Regions from separate parts of the Bacillus sp. JJ722 genome, predicted to be linked through region 2. Evidence: predicted binding sites of a transcription regulator. Region 2 holds the regulator's gene; the other holds the start of a gene.
The links. Region 2 encodes LexA, which represses DNA repair genes until DNA is damaged. Its sites were predicted from a motif close to CGAACATATGTTCG; they were not measured.

Region 1: recA (recombinase RecA) is a predicted target of LexA. The motif match lies at 4,909-4,922, and genes of this name have one in related genera.

Annotation. Positions count from the first base shown of each region.
Region 1 is NZ_JBALMO010000006.1:24,261-32,438, reverse strand. Features, by position in the region: gene V7014_RS01010 (DUF3388 domain-containing protein) at 65-856, shown strand; gene V7014_RS01005 (helix-turn-helix domain-containing protein) at 877-1,791, shown strand; gene pgsA (CDP-diacylglycerol--glycerol-3-phosphate 3-phosphatidyltransferase) at 2,329-2,907, shown strand; gene V7014_RS00995 (competence/damage-inducible protein A) at 2,926-4,167, shown strand; gene V7014_RS00990 (DinB family protein) at 4,229-4,738, opposite strand; gene recA (recombinase RecA) at 5,036-6,073, shown strand; gene rny (ribonuclease Y) at 6,433-7,995, shown strand.
Region 2 is NZ_JBALMO010000145.1:2,761-10,938, forward strand. Features, by position in the region: gene tkt (transketolase) at 132-2,135, opposite strand; gene V7014_RS17470 (DUF896 domain-containing protein) at 2,286-2,522, opposite strand; gene V7014_RS17475 (YneB family resolvase-like protein) at 2,592-3,254, opposite strand; gene yneA (cell division suppressor protein YneA) at 3,291-3,608, opposite strand; gene lexA (transcriptional repressor LexA) at 3,805-4,428, shown strand; gene V7014_RS17490 (hypothetical protein) at 4,523-4,990, opposite strand; gene V7014_RS17495 (M15 family metallopeptidase) at 5,092-5,850, opposite strand; gene thrS (threonine--tRNA ligase) at 6,066-7,985, opposite strand.

The DNA.
Region 1 (8,178 bases), on a different contig from region 2:
TTTATTATTATAGAAGCTAGTGAAATTTTGTAGGAATTTGTCATGAAGGGCAGGGAGTATTGAAATGGATCGAAAAGAGTGGTATTTCGAATATGAAATTCAGAAGAACCGTCCTGGCTTATTGGGTGATATTTCCTCACTGCTTGGTATGCTTTCCATTAATATTGTAACAATTAACGGCGTTGACGAAGGTCGAAGGGGATTATTGTTAAAAGCGAAGGATAGTAAAAATATTGAACGTTTAGAATCAATCTTATCAACGATGGATACGATAAAAGTAATTAAATTACGTGAACCAAAATTTTTGGATCGATTAGCTGTTCGTCATGGGCGTTATATTCAAAGGGATGTTGATGACAAGAAAACTTTTCGTTTTGTAAGGGATGAACTTGGGCTTTTAGTTGATTTTATGGCTGAGCTTTTTAAGAAAGAAGGTCATAAGTTAATCGGTATTCGTGGAATGCCGCGAGTTGGCAAAACGGAATCAATTGTAGCTGCCAGTGTTTGTGCAAATAAGAGATGGTTATTTGTCTCTTCGACGTTATTAAAGCAAACTATCAGAAATCAGCTGATTCAAGATGAATATAACGATAATAATTTATTTATTATAGATGGGATCGTTTCTACTAAAAGGGCAAACGAAAAACATTGGCAACTTGTAAGAGAAATAATGAGCCTTAATTCGGTAAAAGTAATTGAACATCCAGATGTATTTGTCCAAAACTCCGAATACACATTAGATGATTTTGATTATATTATCGAACTAAGAAACAATCATGATGAAGAGATTACATATGAAATTGTTAATCAAAATCAATTTTTTGGAGGATCAGATTTTGGATCCTTGGATTTCTAAAGTATAGAAGGTGTTTAAAAGTGACTGAATTAGGAAACTCGTTAAAAGCTGCACGTGAAGCAAATGGACTTAGTTTAGATGATTTGCAGCATTTAACGAAAATACAAAAACGATACTTAATTGGTATTGAACAAGGTAATTATGATATGATGCCCGGTAAGTTCTACGTTCGTGCATTTATCAAACAATATGCAGAAGCAGTTGGTTTAGATCCAGAAGAGATTTTTGAACAGTATAAGAATGAGGTGCCAACTACTCGTGAAGAAGAAGTGCCAGAACAATTATCGAGAGTTCAGGCAAAGAAAACGATATCACCAAGTCAATCTAAATTGCTTGATGCACTGCCGAAAATATTAGTAGGTGTGTTTGTTATCGGTGCTGCTGTATTAGTTTGGATTCTTGTTTCAAACTTTGTTGGCTCAAACAATGGCAATTCATCAAAAGATTCAGATCAACCGATTATCATTGAACAGAATGAAGATACAAAGAATGATAATAAAAGTACAGATAATTCAACGGTAAATAAAGAAAAAGAAAAAGATAAAGTAGACAAACAAGATAAAGAAAAAGATAAAGAAGATAAAAAAGATAAAGATAAATCAGCTAAAGAGCAAGAAATTGCAGCTATTGAATCAAATGGAAGTAATACGATGTATGAGTTGAAGAATACAGACACTTTCAAATTGAAATTAACTGCAAAAGGCGATACATGGGTCAACATTAAAGATAGTACTGGAAATTCTGTCTTCCAAGGTTTATTAAAAGATAGTGAGAGCCAAGAAGTTGACTTAACAGATCAACCTAAGGCGGATCTTGTTATTGGTAATTCAATTAATACAGATATTTATGTAAATGATGAATTATTACAATATGAACAGAATCCAAATGAAAATGTAAGACAAGATATTACGATTACATTTACAAAAGCGGAATAGTATAGCTTTTTATCCTGCTCCATTCTGCGTTTCAAACGCCCATTTCAGAAAGAAGTATTTTAAAATGGGGAATAGTGAAAGGCAAGAACCTGATTCTCTCAACACTGAAAGGCGGAATCGGTTCGTTTAGGAAAAGGCTCGGTGTTATTAAGTAACCGAGGTAGCTTAAGATCGGTAGAAGATGAATGAAAACACCTCCACCGATCAAAGTTTACATTATAGGGAGAATTTTTCCTTCTTTGATAGGATGGGGAAAATTGTAAACAGGAATGGGAAGAACGAGGATTTGGTAGTTGTCCAACCTTACACCTGCCATGCTCGGAAACAAGCTGTCTCATTTTAGAAGTCATTTTCTAGATTTCTTCTGAGTGTTGCCCCTGTTTCTGTTGCATGGCTCCTTTTGCTCTTTGAAGTATTCATCAATTAGTTGGATACGTTTAATTCATCATTTTAAGTGCATGGCATTATTTTTCTATGTTTACATGCTTATTGCTTCACATTAATATTTTGACGTTTTTCATCTGGAGGTTTTTGGCTTTGAATTTACCTAATAAAATAACTGTATCAAGAATATTTCTAATACCAGTATTTTTAATTGTTATGCTGGTAGACTTTAATTGGGGAGATTTATCAATTGGTGGCTATGAAATGCCTGTTGCACACTTAGTGGGTGCACTGATATTTATATTTGCTTCAGTTACTGATTGGATTGATGGACATTTAGCGCGCAAACATAATTTAGTCACAAATTTAGGGAAATTTTTAGATCCATTAGCGGATAAATTGCTTGTAAGTGCCGCTTTAATTGTTTTGGTTGAGTTGGGTTCTGCACCTTCTTGGATTGTCATAGTCATTATTAGTCGAGAGTTTGCTGTTACGGGATTAAGACTGATTTTAGCTGGTACAGGAGAAGTCGTTGCAGCGAACATGTTAGGTAAAATTAAAACGTGGACACAAATCATCGCGATTGCTGCTTTGTTGTTACACAATTTACCTTTCGAATTTATTAAATTCCCATTTGCTACAATTGCATTGTGGATATCTATGTTCTTTACAGTGTGGTCGGGCTGGGATTATTTTGCGAAAAACAAAGAGGTATTCAAAAATTCGAAGTAATTATGGGAGAGATTGAATATGAATGCGGAGATTATCGCGGTTGGATCAGAGTTGTTGCTTGGACAAATTCTAAATAGTAATGCGCGCTTCTTATCACAAAAGTTGGCTGAGATGGGTATTAACGTGTTTTATCATACTGTTGTAGGTGATAACGGTGGACGATTGGAACAAGCTATCCAAATAGCAGAAGAGCGTTCTAACTTGATTATCTTTACAGGTGGTTTAGGACCAACGAAAGATGATTTAACGAAAGAAACAATCGCTAAACATCTACAAACTCCGCTTGTGATGGATGAAGTTGCGTTATCATCCATCATGAATTACTTTCAAAAATGGGGATATCCGGTTACAGAAAACAATAAAAAACAAGCACTTGTTTTAGAAAATTCTCATGTTCTACCGAATGATCATGGAATGGCTCCAGGAATGGTATATGAATCATCTACACATACTTATATGCTACTGCCAGGACCACCAAAAGAAATGGAGCCGATGTTTACTGTTTATGGCTCGCAGGCATTGTTGGACAGAATGACTGATATTGAAAGAATACATTCTCGTGTATTACGATTCTATGGTATAGGTGAAGCACAATTAGAAACTGAAATTGAAGATTTACTTGAATCTCAAAGTAATCCAACAATTGCACCCCTAGCTTCTGATGGAGAAGTTACGCTTCGAATAACAGCTAAGCATGCATTAATCGAAGTAGCTAAACAAATGATTGATGAAGTGGAAGCTAAGATTATGGAACGTGTGGGTCAATATTGCTATGGCGTTGATGATTCATCTTTAATGCTAGAAGTTGTTAAAAGTTTAAAAGCTAAGAATCTTACTATTTCATGTGCTGAGAGTTTAACGGGTGGATTGTTTCAACAAGAGCTAACGAGTTTTCCTGGGACAAGTCAAGTGTTTAGAGGCGGAATAGTTAGTTATTCAAACGAAGCAAAAGTAAGCTTATTAGATGTTAAAGAAGAAACATTAGAGAAATACGGAGCTGTTAGCGAACAATGTGCCAAGGAAATGGCTGATGGTGCCCGAGCTAAGCTTGGAGCTGATATTGCCATTAGTTTCTCAGGCGTTGCTGGTCCCGAACCATTGGAAGGGCATCCAATCGGAACTGTATTTATCGGTATTTCTTGTGTAAAGAATGGGACACGAGCTTTCAAGTATGAATTTGGCAGTAGCCGAGAGCAAAATAAGATAAGAAGTATGAAGAAAGGTTGTTCATTAATCTTAAAAAATCTATTAAATTACTAAACATAAATGAAGAAGGTGTTCGCTAAACGAACGTCCTTCTTCATTTTTTGATTCATCAGTTTTAGTTAGCTGTATAAATTTTCGTCTTTAATTCTTCAATTTGTTGAATATGTCTTTGTTCATGTAAGAAGATAATCTCAATCCATTGTTCTAATGATACTTCTTTAAACACAGGATGCTTTGCTGACTTTTCAGCCCAAATAGATGAGTCATGGACGGATCTTAGTACATTTACTAGCTTTTTACGTGAGTCATTCAATAATTCTAAGATTTGCTGAAGTTCAAATTTTATCAGTTCAGGTTGAACGATTTCGGGTGCATCCACTTTAAATGACCGATCCTTTAAGGTGTGGATTTTTTTCTCGTTTACAGGAATATTTTCGTTTTTGCTAAGCCCTATAGTAAGTCCCTTTGTAAATAGTAATTCTGATAGCACTAAATGATGGCAAACTTGTGCGATTGACCATTCTTTTTTTGTTACTTGTTCATTGAATTCTGCGTAGCATAATGAAGATATCTCGTTAATTAATTGTTCTCTTGTATGTGATAATTCTTTTTGGAAGATGTACATGAAATTCTCCTTCCCATATAAATCATTATTTCATGTATTGAATTCGATGAAGCATCTCATTTATCCTCTAAAAATACATAAATCCAAATTTTGAAGCAAACAAGAACGTAATTGCTTTTTTCACATCTATAAAGCTAGTATTTTGGTAAGAACTAGTACGTGAAAATAATCGAATAAATGTTCGCTTTTTGCTTGTCAAACAGAAGAAAAAAGTATATAGTATTTATAGTTACTAATAAATAAAAGCAGCACGCTTTATTCATAGATTATAGGGTTTTAATTAAAGGAGGAACTTTAGTGAGTGATCGTCAAGCGGCATTAGAAATGGCATTAAAACAAATTGAAAAACAATTTGGTAAAGGTTCTATTATGAAACTAGGAGAACAATCAGATCGAAGAGTTTCAACTATTCCTAGTGGTTCACTAGCATTGGATGTAGCTCTTGGAGTAGGTGGATATCCTCGAGGAAGAATTATTGAAGTATATGGTCCAGAAAGTTCTGGTAAAACAACAGTTGCTTTACATGCAATTGCTGAAGTACAGGCTAGTGGGGGACAAGCAGCATTTATTGATGCTGAGCATGCATTAGACCCTGTTTATGCTCAAAAACTTGGAGTTAATATTGATCAATTATTGTTATCACAGCCTGATACTGGGGAACAAGCATTAGAGATTGCCGAAGCACTTGTTCGAAGTGGAGCAATTGATATTATCGTTATTGACTCTGTAGCTGCTTTAGTTCCTAAAGCAGAAATTGAAGGCGATATGGGTGACTCACATGTAGGTCTTCAAGCCCGTTTGATGTCACAAGCTCTTCGTAAATTATCTGGAGCTATTAATAAGTCAAATACAATTGCTGTCTTCATTAACCAAATTCGTGAAAAAGTAGGTGTAATGTTCGGTAACCCAGAGACAACTCCGGGGGGGCGTGCGTTAAAATTCTACTCAACAATTCGTTTAGAAGTCCGTCGTGCTGAACAATTGAAGCAAGGTAATGATATCGTAGGTAATAAAACAAAAATTAAAGTAGTAAAAAATAAAGTAGCACCACCGTTCCGTGTGGCAGAAGTAGATATCATGTATGGTGAAGGTATTTCACGTGAAGGCGAAATTATTGATATGGGCTCTGATCTTGATATTATTCAAAAGAGCGGTGCTTGGTATTCATATAATGATGAGCGTCTGGGCCAAGGTAGAGAAAACGCGAAGCTATTCTTAAAGGAAAATGCTGCTTTACGTTTAGAGATAATGAAAAAGATTCGTGAACATTACAATTTAGATGGTGAACATATTGCGCCAGAAGATACAGAACAAATGGAATTTATTGATGAATAAATACCCCAAAGAGCTTCGCATAATCTCTGCGAAGCTCTTTGTTATGGTGTGAATATTACGGTGAGGAATCGGTAATAACTTCATTTAATGTTAATTTACAGGGAATTAAGAGTTTCAAGTGGTATTTCTAATATAAATTAGTTCAAAATAGTATTGTGATGTCTGAAAATTCGTGGCAGAACAGGGACAAACCCTTGACAACCAAATTTTGCACCTATACAATTAATATGTATATTTTACATTTTTTCAAATTAAGGATTTGTAAAAAAAAAGCCTATGTGCTGTATATTGAAGTTGCTTAACAATGTACATGCCGACATGACAAGATTAAATAATTCATAGCAAGAGGAGGTGAAAAGATGGAACTTTTTGTTGTCATCATCTCCATTTTGCTTGCTCTGTTCGTCGGTGCAGTTGTTGGTTATTTTGTTCGTAAATCCATTGCGGAGAATAAAATAGCTGGAGCAAAGAATGAAGCTGAACGTATTATCGAAGATGGGAAACGTGAGAGTGAAGCTCTTAAGAAAGAAGCCCTTTTAGAAGCGAAGGATGAGATTCATAAACTTCGTATTGATGCAGAAAGCGACATTCGTGAACGAAGATCTGAATTACAAAAACAAGAAAATCGATTATTGCAAAAAGAAGAGAATCTTGATCGTAAAGATGAAACGTTAGACAAGCGTGAATCCCTTTTAGAGAAAAGAGATCATTCTCTTAACCAAAGACAACAGCATATTGAAGACAAGGAAAGCAAAGTGGACGAGATGGTTCGTTTGCAACAAACAGAGCTAGAACGTATATCTAGTTTAACTAGAGAAGAAGCAAAAGCTATTATCTTAGACCGCGTTGAAAAAGAACTTTCGCATGAAATTGCTATTATGATTAAAGAAAATGAAAACCGTGCTAAAGAAGAAGCGGATAAGAAAGCAAAAGAAGTTCTTTCTCTAGCAATTCAACGTTGTGCAGCTGATCATGTAGCTGAAACAACAGTATCTGTTGTTACACTTCCTAATGATGAGATGAAGGGACGTATTATTGGTCGAGAAGGTCGAAATATTAGAACGCTAGAAACGCTTACTGGTATAGATTTAATTATTGATGACACGCCTGAAGCAGTAATATTATCTGGATTCGATCCAATTAGACGTGAAACAGCACGATTGGCACTTGAGAAACTCGTGCAAGATGGTCGTATCCATCCGGCACGTATTGAAGAGATGGTTGATAAGGCAAGAAGAGAAGTGGATGAGCATATTCGTGAGATTGGTGAACAAACTACATTTGAAGTAGGTGTTCATGGTTTACATCCAGATTTAATTAAAATTCTTGGACGTTTGAAATTCCGTACAAGCTATGGTCAAAATGTATTAAAACATTCGATGGAAGTTGCATTCCTATCAGGCTTGTTAGCTTCCGAGCTTGGAGAAGATGAAACGCTTGCAAGAAGAGCTGGTTTACTTCACGATATTGGTAAAGCAATTGATCATGAAGTGGAAGGAAGCCACGTAGAAATCGGAGTAGAACTTGCGACAAAATATAAAGAGCATCCTGTTGTTATTAACAGTATTGCTTCTCATCATGGTGATACAGAACCAACTTCTATTATCGCTGTACTTGTCGCTGCTGCTGATGCACTATCAGCTGCAAGACCAGGGGCGAGAAGTGAGACTCTTGAAAATTATATTCGTCGTTTAGAGAAACTAGAAGAAATTTCAGAGTCATATGATGGTGTTGAAAAATCATTTGCTATTCAAGCAGGTCGTGAAGTTCGAATAATGGTTAAGCCAGAGCAAATTGATGACTTAGAAGCGCATCGTTTAGCTCGAGACATTCGAAAACGAATTGAGAAGGAATTAGATTATCCAGGTCACATTAAAGTGACAGTCATTCGTGAAACACGAGCAGTCGAATATGCAAAATAATACTTGATTAAAGAAGGTAAGTTGTTTTATTTGTAAAAATAAACAGCTTACCTTTTTTGGTCGCTGTGTCTAGCTCCAGCGCCCAGCTCCTAGTGGACTTCATCATTCTCCCTACGATAAGTCAACTATGAAATGCTGAAACGGCCCGTTCAGCCCCGCTGGCATAAGACGAATCACACAGGA
Region 2 (8,178 bases):
ATTAGTCTACAATTCCATTTTTAAAATCAACTAGGAAAGTTCATTATGAACATGATATCAAAAAACTTTTTGTTTTCTTTTATGAAAAATCCTTGTCTAGTAAAGACAAGGATTTTTTTGAATTGTTATAATTATTTTTGTAATAACGCTTTTACTTTAGAAACAACATTCTCTGTAGTAAATCCGTACTTCGCCATTACAATCTCTCCTGGAGCTGATGCACCCCATTGATCAATACATAAAACATCGCCTTCAAAACCTACATATTTATGCCAACCGAACGATGCTGCCATTTCGATGGCAAGTCTTTTCGTTACTGTTGGAGGTAGTACAGTATCCTTATACTCTTGAGACTGCTTTTCGAAACGATCCCAAGCAGGCATACTTACAACGGAAACATCAATACCTTCATTTGCTAATGCCTTTTGAGCAGCAATAGCTAATGAAACTTCTGAACCTGAAGCCAATAGTAAAGCATCAGCCTCTTCTTTGTTAGAAGGTGAAACTGTATAAGCCCCTTTAGAAACACCGTCATATGCATCTTGTGCTGACTGAGCTAAAGTAGGTAAGTTCTGTCTTGTTAAAACAAGTGCAGTTGGAGTGTCATTTGATTCGATTGCTAGCTTCCAAGCTGCAGCTGTTTCATTTCCATCCGCAGGACGAATGACAGATAAGCCATGCATTGCGCGCAATGCAGGAAGTTGTTCAATAGGTTCATGAGTTGGGCCATCTTCACCAACCGCAATACTATCATGAGTGAATACATATGTTACTGGAACTTGCATCAATGCTGATAGACGAATTGCTGGACGTAAGTAATCTGAGAATACAAAGAATGTACCACCGTACACTTTCAATCCACCATGTAATGCCATACCATTTAAGGCAGCACCCATTGCAAATTCACGAACACCAAACCAAATATTGCGCCCTTGATATTGACCTGGTAGGAAATCTTCAGTACCTTTAATCATTGTTTTATTTGAACCAGCAAGGTCAGCTGATCCACCAAAGAATGATGGAAGATTTTTGGCAATTCCATTTAATACTTCACCACTAGAAGCACGAGATGCTAAACTACTTCCTTCTTCGTATGCAGGGATTTCAGCATCCCATCCTTCAGGTAACACATTATTAACAGCGTCAACTAATTCTTGTGCTAACTCAGGATATTGTTCTTTATATGCATCAAATTTCTTATTCCATTCGGTTTCTTTTTCTTGTCCTGCTTCAACAACTGCCGATTCAAAATGTGCATACACTTCATTAGGAACATGGAAATCTTCCTCGAAAGTCCATTTATATGCTTCTTTCGTTAATTTTAATTCTTCAGCTCCAAGTGGCATACCATGAGCATCCGATTTACCTGCACGATTTGGTGAACCATATCCAATAACCGTCTTCACTTCAATCATAGTAGGTCGGTCAGTATCTTTCTTCGCCTCTTCAAGTGCTTTAGAAAGCTCTTCAATATCATTTCCATCATTAACTTTAATATATTGCCATCCGTATGATTTATATCTTTCTTCAATGCTTTCACTGAAAGCTTGGTTTAAATCACCATCTAATGAAATGTCATTAGAATCATATAAAACAACAAGACGACCAAGTTTTAAGTGTCCTGCTAGTGATGATGCTTCCGCAGAAACACCTTCCATTAAATCACCATCACCACAAATTGTGTATGTAAAATGATCAACTACGTTATATTCATCACGGTTATAAGTAGCAGCTAAATGACGTTCCGCCATTGCCATACCTACAGCCATTGAAATCCCTTGTCCTAGAGGACCTGTTGTAGCTTCTACACCTACTGTGTGTTTATACTCAGGATGTCCTGGTGTTTTACTACCCCATTGACGGAAATCTTTTAAATCTTCAATAGTTAAACCATAACCTGATAGATGTAATAGACTATACAAGAGCATAGAACCATGACCAGCTGATAATACAAAACGGTCTCTATTAAACCAATCTGGATTTTTCGGGTTGTGATTCATATATTTTGTCCATAGCGTATAAGCCATCGGTGCAGCTCCCATTGGCATACCAGGATGACCTGAATTTGCTTTTTCAATTGCATCGATTGACAGTGTACGTATGGAGTTAATGGATAATTCATCTACTTTTTTCAAAATGATATACTCCCTTTCATAAGTTCATTGGTACTTATTTATATTATCTATCTTATATAAGAAAGACAATATAAAAAAGCACTAATAATTAAAATGTTACACTTTTTTCAAAAAAAAGAATGCATCAACTAGCATCCTTTATTATTTGTCTTAATGTAGCCTTTTATTATTTTGTTTTATTTTTTTTAATTTATCAGGTGTTACATCATTTCCCTCTGGGTCGATGATCGTCATATGCTCAATTGTATTGGTCATAGACTTTCTGAAGGATTGCAAATATTCACTTCTTAACTTTGTTTGTTCTTTTGCTTCAGCAGGCGTTAATCCTACTGATTTCGATTTATTTGCAAGCTCATTAATACGAGCTATTTTTTCTTTTGACAACATTAGTAACGCTCCTTATTACTTTCATCTTAATATTGTCATGTTATAAGAAAATAGCCAATGTAGCAAGTATTACTTCTCTTCTTGATGAGATAGTGTATCGATATACTCCAAATATCTTCTATTAACTGTAGCTTTTGAAACATTGTATCCAAAACCTCTTAAAGTCGCTGCTATATCAGCAAAGGTTAAGTTGTTCTCTCTCAAGCGAACAATCTCTTCAATTGGTACAGTTTTCTTTTCAGGACCTTTTGATTGATCTTGATTTTTAATGTTTTTTTCCGGTCGGTAACCATTATCAATAGCTTTCTTCATGCCTCTACTAATCTTCATATTATGTAATTTTCGTTGATATTCTTCTACGATACCTACAATTTGCAAAACCATTGAATCAGCATCAGATAATTCCATTTCTCCTTTATGAGAGTATGTAAATAGTTGCACACCTTCTTTCATTAAAAAGTGCAATAGTGCAATCTTGGCATTCCCTCTTCCAAGCCTTGTTTCATCTTGAATCAATACAACATTAACGCTTTGTTCCTTTATACACTCTAGCAATTCAAACACACCATCACGGTTCAATTGGAAACCACTTTCCTGTTTCTTAATGACATGAATAACTTCCAATGACAAATCGTTAGCTAAAGCTCTTAATTCTTGTTCTTGTCTATGTAAGGAGCTTTCTTGAGCTTCCTTATCAGTGCTTACTCTACAATAAATAACCGCTCGTTTCATTAGCTATTACTACCTCTCAACTTATAAATAAGCAACTTAGTCTTTATTAGTGCTCATTGTCAAAAACTTCTCATTACCTTCTTTAACGGGAATACGTATAACATCTCCAATTTTTATTGATTCACCATTTATATGATTCACCTTCTCTAGATGAGATATAAACTGGGTAGTTTCCATATTATCATAATTGTATTCCTGTGCAATTTCCCACAGGGAATCTCCTTGAACAATTGTTACTTCAACATATTTTTCTGAATCATCAGCACTGTATTTAAATATACAGATTATAGAAAACATCACAATAAGTCCTAAAAACAGAAAGGAAAAGGCATTTTTCATAACAAAGTTTCTCATTATATACGTCTCCTTCTAATATACGAATATTCGTTCGTGTTTTGATAGATGAATTATAATACGAACATTTGTTTTGTGTCAAGAGCGTATGTTCTATTTTATTTTCAAATTCGACAAAAACATTCAAACATATGTTTGTCTATCCAAAAATTGCATGTTATAATTTATATAAATAGAAAGAGAATGGGGTGTATTAATGAATAAAATATCAAAGCGACAACAAGATATTCTTGACTTTATAAAGCTAGAAGTAAGAACAAAAGGTTATCCCCCTTCCGTTAGGGAAATAGGAGAAGCGGTTGGTTTAGCTTCTAGCTCTACAGTACACGGACATTTAGCTCGTCTCGAAGCCAAAGGTTTAATTCGAAGAGACCCTACAAAACCTCGCGCAATAGAAATTCTAGAATTAGAAGAAGAATCTTTTATTCCAAAGCGAAAAGTAGTTAATGTTCCATTACTGGGTAAAGTAACAGCTGGTCAACCTATTACAGCGATTGAAAATGTAGAAGAATACTTTCCTCTTCCGGAACATTTAGCTGGTTACGATCAACATGTATTTATGCTTGAAATTGTTGGTGACAGTATGATTGAAGCTGGAATATTTGATGGAGATTACGTCATTGTTCGCCAGCAGCAGAATGCACAAAATGGTGATATAGTTGTCGCAATGACAGAAGATAACGAAGCGACTGTAAAACGTTTCTTCAAAGAAAATAACTATTTCCGTTTACAACCTGAAAACTCTTCTCTTCAACCAATTATTCTTGATAGAGTATCTATTCTCGGAAAAGTAATTGGTCTGTATAGAGAAATACATTAATAATGTACGTTAGAAAAAGGCAAAACTATTTACTTGCAGTCGCTTGCAATGTAAATAGTTTTGCCTTTTATACATTAAAATAAAATCTACTAAATTAATTTAGTTCATTAATAGAGAATTTTATGATTTTTTTCTCCTTTAAAATCTTTATGATTTTACTATACAACAATTCTCCACTCCAGAAGCCAAGTCCACTTGCTAATCCTAATGGTAATACAAACTTTGCTATTATTCCTTGCACATTCACCAGATTCGTAATAAGAGCAATTAACAAAGCTAAAACTATATAAAGGCCGAGTCTAATAGCAGCTTGATGTTTAGAAACTTTTCTCCCTATATAGTTTGCTAAAAACGAGAACGGAATTCCTATAAAGATTACCGCTGGACTTACAATGATTATTCCAAACCATGCCATAATGAACATGTTACCGATACCCGTTGCAACCAGTTCCATGAATCCTTCTGAAATCCCTAATATTAGTAAATAAACAATCCCAGTGATAACAAAAGCTATAAACATACTAAAAATTTTTTCGGATGTTATTCTGATAAATTTATACATATTCGACTCCTATTTTGCTTGATCAATAGTGTAAACACGTTAATTGTATCACAATATTGCGGTTTACATTTAAAAGGCATACTATTAAAACCTTCAATTTATTATTCAGTAGCTTTTGGGCTAATTAACCCTCGATCTAAAGCTACATATATTATTGCAATAGCATCATCTAATGAAAGCTCCCTCTTCAGCAACTTCTCTCTATGAATAGAGCTAATAGCCTTATCTCCATGCACGTCTTTATTCTCAAATCGTTTAAGTACTCTTGCCGTAGCGTTTATGAAATCATCATTTGATGGTTTGTACACTTTCATATTCTTGTTATCATTTTTAGTTGGAATTTTCCCTCCCTCTTTAATAATTGTTGGTGTAAACGTAACTGTAAGATTTGGACGTTTACCATTTTTCAAATCATCTATTTTTAAGCCACCCGTCATTTCAAGATGAGGATAGTCCTTAAACGATTTCCAATCTCCTCCCCAGGCAAAACCTAGTGTTTTTGCAATAGCTGCTACCCTTTTAAATTTATCATCAACTGTATAATATACTTCGGTTGCATCTTCATTAGCTAGAACATAGTCTATTGCTAACCCATAATTATGGTTTGAACTTCCCGGCATCGCATTTGTAACGATTGCGCTTTTTGGATCTCCATAGTCTCTCCCCTTATAAACGTACGACTTCCTTCCTTTTCCGTACAACTTTGCTTGTTCTTCCATGCTTCGATAACCATTTGTCATTAGTACATGAATTCCTTCTTTATATGCTCTTTTAATTAATTCAACAGCGGTATCTTTTACAACTGGATGCACCAACCCCATTCGATTTATTGATTTATTAATAAGTATTTGCACTGTCATCTAACAACACCTACCTTAAGTTATTAATCTTTTTCTTCAAAAGAGTTTGTCCATTTATACTAATATATGAATTTCTTCTACTTTTCGTATAGACTATTAACTTAGTAAAATGATAGATGTATAAAACAATTAAGATATCTATAAAAACGACTCCCATTAACTCCCAAATGCATAAAAATAGAAGGCTACATGATAGCCTTCTATTTTTAAATTAATTAAATACTACGCTTCTTTATTTGTTGAGCAACTGTTTCCTTAAAATTACTTATTGAAACACTTGTTGAAATATCTTCGCCATATTTTCGAACATTTACTGTACCTTCGTTTACTTCATTATCACCTAGAATTAGCATGTAAGGGATTTTTTTTATTTGCGCTTCTCTTATTTTATAACCTAACTTCTCATTTCTTTCGTCAATTTTTACTCTTATTCCTACTTCCTTTAGTTCTTTTTGAACAGCTAAACAAAAATTCAAATGAACATTGGATACAGGAATTATTTGAACTTGTGTTGGAGCAATCCAAACTGGGAAAGCACCTGCAAAGTGTTCAATCAGAATTCCTAAGAAACGATCAATTGAACCATATACTGCTCGATGTATGACTACTGGACGATCCTTCTCATTATTTTCATTAATATAAGTTAAATCAAATTTTTCAGGCATTTGAAAATCCAACTGAATTGTCGCGCATTGATGACTTCTTCTCAAAGCATCTTTAATATGAAAATCAATTTTCGGTCCATAAAATGCTCCATCACCTTCATTTAGATAATATTCTATACCAAGACTCTCAAGTACTTTTTTCAATGCCGATTCAGAAGCTTCCCAGAGGATATCGTCACCTAATGAATCATCTGGACGAGTGGACAGTTCGACTGCATAATCAAAGCCGAAAGTTCGATATACTTCATCTATTAAATAAAATACTTGCTTAATTTCACTTTCGATTTGATCTTCACGAACAAAAATGTGAGAATCATCCTGGCAAAAAGTACGAACGCGAAGCAATCCGTTTAATGCCCCACTAAATTCATGCCGATGTACTTGACCAAATTCAGCAAAACGAATTGGTAAGTCTCTATATGAATATAGATTGTTTTTAAAAATCAGCATATGACCAGGACAGTTCATTGGCTTCATAGCAAAGTTCATAGAATCCACTTCAGAAAAGTACATATTCTCATGATAATGATCCCAATGCCCTGAATTTTCCCATAGCCTTTGATTCATCATAAATGGAGTTCGAACCTCTTCATAATAAGCTTTATTTTGCAGTTCTCGAGAAAAGCTTTCCAATTCATTTCGAATGATTTGTCCTTTTGGTAAATAAAATGGCATTCCAGGCGCTTCTTCTGAAAACATAAATAATTCTAGCTGTTTCCCTAATTTACGATGATCTCGTTTAGCTGCTTCCTCTAAGAAATACAAATAATCATTCAAGTCATTTTTCTTTTTGAATGCTACACCATATACTCGTTGAAGAACCTCATTATTACTATCTCCTCGCCAATAAGCACCAGAAACTCGAGTTAACTTGAACGCTTTTAAATAAGATGTAGATGGTATATGAGGTCCACGACAAAGATCAATAAACTCACCTTGCTGATACAGTGTAATCTTTTCATTTTGTGGAATGCTTTTTAAAATTTCTAGCTTAAATATTTCACCTTTACTTTCAAAAAGCCGCTCAGCTTCTTCAAAAGAAACCTCTATTCTTTTGAATTCTAGATTTTCATTAATAATTTTCTCCATCTCTTTTTCAATATTTAATAAATCGGCATTAGTTAAACTGTGGTCTAATCTAAAATCATAATAAAAACCATCTTCTACCACTGGACCTATCCCAAATTTAACATTCCCATATAGTCTCTTTACTGCTTGTGCCATAATATGAGTTGCTGAATGACGTAAAACTTGCAGTCCTTCTTCCGAATCTAAAGTGAATATGGATAGTTCAACATCATGTTCTAACTTGTGGTTTAAATCAACTAATTGTTGGTTCACTTTTCCTACTACAGCTTTTTTTCTCAGACTTGACGAGATCGACTCCGCTACTTCGCTCACTTTAATACCTTTTTCATATTTCTTTACATTTCCATCAGGAAAAACAACAGAAATTACATTTTCACACATAACATATACACTCCTTAAAACTTTTTGATATAAAAAAACACACTCATCCCTATAAAAGGGACGAGCGTGTATTCTCGTGGTTCCACCCAATTTTCCCATGGTCAAAAACTTGACTTATGGCTTTGGTCCTGTAACGTAGCATTTACGGTATTGGATACTTCATTTCCCCAATACAGCTCAAAAGGTGGTAAAT